2 regions of the Paenibacillus sp. FSL M7-0420 genome follow, and region 2 is predicted to be linked to the other one. Evidence: riboswitches for the same ligand, from Rfam matches in the RefSeq annotation. Region 2 holds a riboswitch; the other holds the start of a gene.

Region 1 (3,893 bases), 2.5 Mb from region 2:
CGCTTGGAATCGCGGTAATGCCTGAACCGGACTGTTCCACCTCGGTTACGGTATCGATGATCTTATCCGGCACCTCCGATGGCAGAGAGGTCTGCTGAACCGTGAACTGGAACTGGAATAGGGCAATACTGCCGTCAGCCGACAGCATCACGCCGGGAACCGGAGCGCCTTCGGCAATCAGCGGACCGAACGGCATCGCCTGCGCAGCAGCAGCTTGACCAGCGGCGGCGGAAGGATCAGCAGCGGTTTGACCAGCGGCAGAAGGATCGGCAGCGGCTTGACCAGCGGCGGCGGAAGGATCAGCGGCGGATTGGCCGGCAGCAGCGGAAGGATCGGCGGCAGCTTGACCAGCGGCGGCGGAAGGATCGGCAGCGGCTTGGCCCGTAGCGGCGGAAGGATCAGCAGCGGCTTGACTAGCGGCGGCCGCTGCTTGTGCTGCGAGCTCTACAGGGTTTATGACATATTCCATGTTGTATACATCATTAATGGCCTTCAGCAATAGTGCGGACCGCTCAGGCGTATCCAGACGTTCGCCGTCCGGTGCAGTGAAGGCGATACTAGCCTGGCCTCCGGCTGCAGCGGGCAGCTCTTTTGTCAGCTTATCCAGCACTTTTTGCGACTCTGTGCCTTCAATTTTCATCTCAGAGCTGGATTGAATGCCATTGACTCCAATCAGGGTGCCTACAACTCCGAGTACAATGATCCAGACTGCAATGAAGGCCCAAGGCTTGGCATAAGCCGATTTCCCTAAGCGGTATAGAAAGGTAGACATGTAGTGGTTTCTCCTCTTTATCTGTGAATTTAGAAGCCGTTACGTAAATAAGCAAACATAGAATTCAGGTATTGTTCAAACGGCATGGCATCGGAGCCTTCACTCAGCTGTTCGCCCGGCAGCATGACATTCAGCCGTCCGTCCAAGATAGGCACGAATGCCCCATAGACGGCACCTACCAGCAGGTGGGTATATCCATCGGCATACCGTCCACGGGTGAACTGCTCCAGTGTCTCCTGGGCTGTGATCTGCAAATGCCGGAAGACATTGAGAATGTAAGGCTCCAGAGACGGATATTGATTCGCCAGGGAGACGAACTGCCGCAGCTTATGCAGGAACTCCGAGGTGAATTGCAGCTTCAGCAGGTTGTACAGGACATCAAGCGGTGTAGCATCCGGCGGTTGACCGGCCAGCGTGTTATTCGCTTCTTCTTTCTCTTTGGCAGCAATATTGCCAATGAAATAGGCGGCCACTGCTTCTTCCTTGCAGGAGAAGTAATTGGCAAAAGTCCGCCGGGAATACCCGGCCTTCTGAACAACATCGTCAACAATGAAGCCATCCATGCCATGCTCAAGCGCAAGCTCGAAGGCCGCTACGGCTAGGGCGTAGAAGGTGGCTTCCTTTTTTTTGTCCCGCAAATTCAGTTTGGAATTCAAATTTCAATGGTCCTCCTTTCTTCAAAAGTTAAAGGCGCTATAGAATCTATAGGTTCTATTATTGCTCAAAGGGAAAGATTGCACAATGAGCATCAAGTGACGGAAATGTGAATATTTCAAATTTTGAGTAGTGGGATGGGGAAGAAAGGTGGGGGGGTAAGGTTTATGAGAAGTAGGATAGAGGAAAGTGATGAGGATGTGAGTGGGAGTAGAAGAGTAGGTGAGTAGGTGAGTAAGTGAGTAGGTGAGTAAGTGAGAAGTTAGTGAGTATAGGAGTAGAAGAGAGAGTAAGTAGAAGAGAGAGTAAGTAGAAGAGAGAGTAAGTAGAAGAAAGAGTGAGTAGATGAGCAGATGAGCAGGGGAGTGGGCGTAGGAAGAGAAGTAAGTGAGAGGAAGAGTAACGTTGGTGTAAACAGACGATAGCAGGAGCAAATCGCCGGGCGGTTAAGAGCCGAACTGAAGAATGCGCCTTCATTCCCGAAGGGACAGCATTTTTGACTTCTTTTGTCATCCGTGAGGTTTTACATTAAATGGCTACAGGCGTAAGATTCAATCAACAACCGAATGAAATGACACTGTTCTTGAAATGGCTGAATTCCGTAACGGGAACGGGGGAACCAACTGGTGCAGGCGGCTTAAGGATGGGCTGCTGAGTACCCGGGGTGAATCCTTGCCAGCGTGATACTATGGCTCTGGTGAGGTAGGGCAATCTCGCTGCCCGAATCCGTCAGCTAACCCCGTAAGCCTCGAAGAGAGAGGATGAGCGCCATGATCGATTAACCGACCACGGAGAGCCCTGCTGCTGCTGTGGTCTTTTTGCTGTGCAGGTGAGGGATAAATCCCTCTGATTGCGGAGGAAGTGTGCTGGAGGTGGAAATGAGAAGGATAAATCCCTCAGATGCAGCCGAAAGTGGGCTGGAAGAGGAAATGAGAGGGATAAATCCCTCAGATGCAGCCGAAAGTGGGCTGGAAGAGGAAATGAGAGGGATAAATCCCACTGATTGTGCTGGAAGTGGGCTGGATGCGGAAATGAGAGGGATAAATCCCACTGATTGCGCTGGAAGTGGGCTGGATGCGGAAATGAGAGGGATAAATCCCACTGATTGCGCTGGAAGTGGGCTGGAGGTGGAAATGAAGAGCACAAGTGCACCAGAATCCCAGGAATGTTGGCTAAACGAGCAAATGAAGAGCACAAGTACCTCTGAATTCCAGAAAAGTTGGCTAAACGAGCAAATGAAGAGCACAAGTGCACCTGAATCCCAGGAATGTTGGCTAAACGAGCAAATGAAGAGCACTAGTGCTCCTGAATTCCAGGAAAGTTGGCTAAATGAGCAAATGAAGAGCACAAGTGCCCTTGAATCCAATTGCGCCTCTGCCATACACAACCAGGCAGCCTAAAGTGGAAATTAGGGGCAATAGCGACAAGTGGAAGTGAAAAAAAGACGTATAACAACAATAATTAGTCGGTTTATTCATCCTCATACTAGTCAGTTACCGTATCACCAATCCATTGAAAGGAGGGGGTTACCATCGCTACTGTATTTATCGTCTGCTTTTGGGTTGGACTTCTGCTTATTCTCAGTGGCAGTATTCATGGGCACGGCTTGGAAGGCCACCTGCATGTCGGGGGAGGCGATGCCGGGGGGCCTGGTTTTCTGCCGATTCTTCCGCTGATGGTGTTTGTCACCGTCTGGGGCGGCACGGGGTATCTGCTTGTCCAGTTCAGCGGGATGCAGCTGTTCGCCGTGGTACTGGTCTGTACCTTGATCGCCCTGCTGCCGGGCATCCTGCTCTACACGGTGCTGGCCCGGGTGATGACCCGGTATGACAGCAGTATGAGTGAACTTGATTATGACCCGGCAGGCCAGCTCGGCTATATCAGCATCGCCGCAGCGAATGGGGCCGTGGGAGAGATGAAGTATGTGCTGCACGGGACCATGCGCTCCATCGGCGTGCGTGCCGAATCCGGCCAGTCGCTGTTGCGGGGCGATCGGGTGATTATTGTGAAGACGGATAAGGGGATCGCAGCGGTCACTTTGTTCGAGAGGGAAATGGAACAAAACTAACGGGGAGTGTCGGAGCAAATGTTAATTTTATATGTAACCGGAGCTATTGTTGTTGTAATTCTGCTGGCGTTAACCAGTATTGTGACCGCGTATAAAAAGGTTCCGCCCAATCAGGCCATGATCGTATACGGTCTCGGCGGCAAAAGAGTGGTCCAGGGCGGCGGGACATTCGTTATCCCCGGCTTCCAGAACAATAAAACCATCTCCATGATGCTGATGAGCTTCGATGTGATCCCGGCGCAGGCCATGTTTTCCCGCCAGGGCATCAAGCTGAACCTGGAGGCGGTCGCCCAGATTAAGATTAAAAGCGATCCAACCGCTATTCTCACAGCCAGCGAGCAGTTCATTGACCGGCCGGAAGAAGACCGAGAGACAATTATTCTGCATTCGGTGGAGGGT
Region 2 (3,893 bases):
ATATTTCTACGGCCTGGTGGCCAGCAATGAATTCGAAGAAGCCTGGCTGGATGAGAGCTTCACCTCTTATGCCGAAGACCGGCTGATGGAACAGGAATACGGTGTGGTCTCCAGCCTCCCGCTGCAGTCCAGCCTGGTCTCCTCTTCACAGCCGCTTAAGCTGGAGACCTGGAAATACACCGGAGATGATGCCTACACGCGCAATGTATACATCCGGGGCAAGCTGGTGCTGAAGGATATCGAACGCATCGCCGGGACCAAGAATATGGACGCCATCCTCGCCGCCTATGCCCGCAAATACCGCTTCCAGCATCCGACCACTGCCGACTTCCAGAAGGTTGTGGAGAAAGTGACCAAGCAATCCTGGCAGACGTATTTTGAGCGGTATGTCTATAGCGGGGGGGCACCCGACTTCGCAGTTGACGATATCAGGCTTACGGTTAAACAGGACAACAGCGACAGCGGGGGGAGCCGCTATAGCGCTGTGGTCGATGTAAGCAATAAGGGCAGCCTGTACCCCGATGTTCCCGTGAAATTCACCTTCGCAGACGGGTACACGGTGCAGCAATACTGGAATGGCGAGGGTAAGGCTACCTCCTTTGAATTAACGTATAAAACGCCGCTGGTCTCCGCAGAGATTGATCCGGGGCATTCCATTCTGCTGGAGAGCAGGCATCTTAATAATTTCAGAATGGCGGAGCTTGAGCCGCGTACACTCTCCCGCTGGACGCTTAGTGCATCAACTCTGCTTGAAACCCTGCTCGGAACTCTTGTCTGGTGAGGTGAAGGAATGGTGAAAAGCTCAATTGCCCGCGGTTGGATCAGCATGAAAGAGCAGTTCTATATATTGATCCTGCTATTTATCTACCGGCTGTTCTGGGGATATTTCCTGTACAAATTCATTAAAAGCGCGGTTGTCCCCGTCCTGCTCCGCTACCCGGATGCGAACGCCGGCGGCAGCGGAATAGGCAGGCTGCTGTATTATATCGAGGGGCAGACCGCGCTGCGCACCGACCCCGCCGTCCAGCACTGGCTGTGGATGCTGCTTGCGCTGACAGTGCTAAGGCTGCTGGTGACTCCCTTTATCCGTGCAGGGCTGCTGCACGAGCTTCACCAGGAGCGCGCCGGAGCGCGGGGACTGTTCTTTTTTCCCGGAATGAGAAAATATGGGCTGCCGGTGCTGGTGTTCAGCCTCGTTGAATGGGCGCTAACCCTCCTGCCGCTCTATTGGCTGCTTCCGCGTATGTACCGTCATCTGCTCAGCGGCGTTCTCGATGTACAGCTCCTGCTCAAGCTGGTGCCTTATGTACTGGGCTGGCTGCTCTATCTCTTCCTTGTCCGCAAGCTTCTGCTCTATATGCAGTTCGGCTACACCGCAGGTACCGGTATGTTCTCCTCGCTGCTGATCTGCCTGAAGGTGCTGCTGCCTTCCATTGGTATATCCATCGTTCTGGGGGCGGGAAGCCTGGCCGTCATTCTGCTCTGCAGCGCCTCTGCTCTGTTCTATCCCGGGTTGCCGGCCCTTATGCTCCGCCAGGCAGCTCCGCTGCCCTCCACGCTGTTCAATATGTGGGGGATCGCTGCCCAGTACCACCTCTGGTCCAGTAAATCATTTCCACAATAATAAGCTGCTGAAGCGGCATACTAAAGAGAGTCACAGCCCCTCTATCCGGGAGCAGGACTCTTTTTTGCTTGAACGGAGGACAAAAGCATTTGCAAAAGGCTAAATCCTCTGATACAATGATGGCTGTATCAGTAGTAACAAAGTTGTAATCTTTCAAGCAAAATCTTCCGTAACTATTGCAATTTAAGCTATGCCGATAAGTCACTGTTCTGGTGCACAAAACGCCGAATTCCCTGCACCGGGAAGTGGGGGAACCATATTTTGGGTGAATTGATCTCGCTTTAGAGGGGTCATAGGGGAACCTTCTACCGAATCCTTAAGCTAACCTCGCAGGCCCTGGAAGGAGTACATCTTTTGATTAGTCAGAATTTCAAGAAAAAATGCACCGCGGCAGCGCTGGGTCTTGTGATGGTATTCACACTCGGAGCGGGCAGTGCCTTCGCAGATTCCAAAATGGATACTGTGATTTCAAAAACCATTGGAACGTCGTATAAAACCGGAGGCACAACCACCAGCGGCTTCGACTGTTCCGGATTTACCAAGTATGTGTTCAAGAATGTCGGGCTTACCTTGCCCCGCACCTCCAAAGCACAGTACAAAGTTGGAACAAGTGTATCCAAGAGCAACCTGCGTTCAGGTGATCTCGTGTTCTTCAATACTCTGGGTAACGGAGTGTCCCATGTCGGTATTTATGTTGGAAACGGGAAGTTCGCACAGTCCTCAAGTTCACGTGGTGTAACCATCAGTTCGATGAGCCAGTCCTACTGGGCCAACCGCTACGTTGGCGCCAAACGAGTAATGAGCACAACAGCCTACCAAGCTGTCGCTTACGATTGAACCCTTGAAGCATACCCCGAATATTTCAGCCTCTAACAACTAAATGTAACTTATACGAGCCCGGGATGATTATTGCCGTAATCATTTCCGGGTTTTTCCTTTTCCTTATTCTACCTTTTACACCGAATTCGCAGCCTTGAAACAGCATTTTCTTGCAAAAATAAAGAAATTATCATATAAATTAACCCCTGCGCATAGATATGAGTCTTTCGAAAGGGCTATAACTCTAAAAAACAGCAAAAAAGATGCATTAATATGTTATAAGTGATTGCCAAGCGCCTTAGTCTTTGTTACAATTATCGCAGTGATCTTTTAGTAACATTTTTGTAATTATTGAATCGCTTTTAACAAAGGTTTTGTCATGTATTGAATGAACCGCTAATCCTAATCAACAGTCGTGCCGAGTTCCCTAATGAATTAGGGAAACGGGGGAACCACTTTGGGTGAATTGACCTCCTATTCTAAGAGGGGTCATAGGGGACCTTCAACCGAACCCTTAAGCTAACCTCGTAGGCATTGGAAGGGGTATTTACTTTTGAAGAAGAAGCTAGCAGCCGCAGTACTAAGCTTGTCCATTATCTTCACCATCGGAGCAGGAAGCGCTTTCGCGGATTCCAAAATGGATAAAGTGATCGACAAAGCCATCGGAACCAAATACGTGTCCGGCGGTACATCAACTAACGGGTTTGATTGCTCCGGATTTACAATGTATGTTTTTGATAAGATCGGCATTAACCTGCCCCATCAATCCGGCTCCCAATATCAGATGGGCTCTGCTGTATCCCGTGACGAGATGAGACCGGGCGATCTTGTATTCTTCAATACAAGCGGTAAGGGCGTATCCCATGTCGGTATTTATGTTGGTGACGGCGAATTCGCCCATGCCTCTTCCTCACGTGGTGTAACCATCAGTTCGCTGAGTGACAGCTATTACGTCAACCGCTACGTTGGCGCCAAGCGAATCATGAGTACAGATGCCTACAAGACTGTAGCTTCGGATTCCCAAGACAACGATGATGTACAATAATCCTTTGTAACCTAACGCTCTTTTCCGAGATTTTTGCCGAAATCTTGGAGAAGGGCTTTTTTTGTCTATAAAATTACTTACCCGTCTCTATATTTGTAAAACACCGATTCTGCACTTTCGGAAAATATATTTTGGCGTTTGTCAAGTTTCTGTATTTCCGCAAGGAATTTGCGTCGAAACTCGCTGTTTTTGTATATAATTAATATAAAGAATGATAAGTATAAATTGATTTCCCCTGGAAGGAGGCCTCCCCTAATGATTAGCTCCCCGCTAACCTTTTACGTGGTGCCTATGGAGCCGCAGCATGCCGCTGAGATCTGTGAGTGGAGCTACAAGCCTCCGTATAATATTTACGGCTGGATGTCCTGGGAGCAGATGCAGGCGCTGGGCGTGGAGTTCGGAGAC

What was found. Region 2 has a riboswitch for cyclic di-AMP ahead of MKX51_RS31955 (C40 family peptidase). Riboswitches for the same ligand answer to the same signal wherever they lie in the genome.
Region 1: linked by a shared signal. The riboswitch ahead of MKX51_RS21110 (hypothetical protein) and the one ahead of MKX51_RS31955 (C40 family peptidase) in region 2 are both predicted to bind cyclic di-AMP.

Annotation. Positions count from the first base shown of each region.
Region 1 covers NZ_JBBOCJ010000001.1:4,914,036-4,917,928, reverse strand. Annotated here, with positions in the region: gene MKX51_RS21120 (MMPL family transporter) at 1-772, opposite strand, end outside; gene MKX51_RS21115 (TetR/AcrR family transcriptional regulator) at 802-1,428, opposite strand; cyclic di-AMP (ydaO/yuaA leader) riboswitch at 2,007-2,189, shown strand; gene MKX51_RS21110 (hypothetical protein) at 2,305-2,826, shown strand; gene MKX51_RS21105 (hypothetical protein) at 3,033-3,494, shown strand; gene MKX51_RS21100 (flotillin family protein) at 3,513-3,893, shown strand, end outside.
Region 2 covers NZ_JBBOCJ010000001.1:7,397,549-7,401,441, reverse strand. Annotated here, with positions in the region: gene MKX51_RS31965 (M1 family aminopeptidase) at 1-781, shown strand, start outside; gene MKX51_RS31960 (hypothetical protein) at 791-1,624, shown strand; cyclic di-AMP (ydaO/yuaA leader) riboswitch at 1,837-1,975, shown strand; gene MKX51_RS31955 (C40 family peptidase) at 2,033-2,461, shown strand; cyclic di-AMP (ydaO/yuaA leader) riboswitch at 2,850-2,992, shown strand; gene MKX51_RS31950 (C40 family peptidase) at 2,997-3,488, shown strand; gene MKX51_RS31945 (GNAT family N-acetyltransferase) at 3,744-3,893, shown strand, end outside.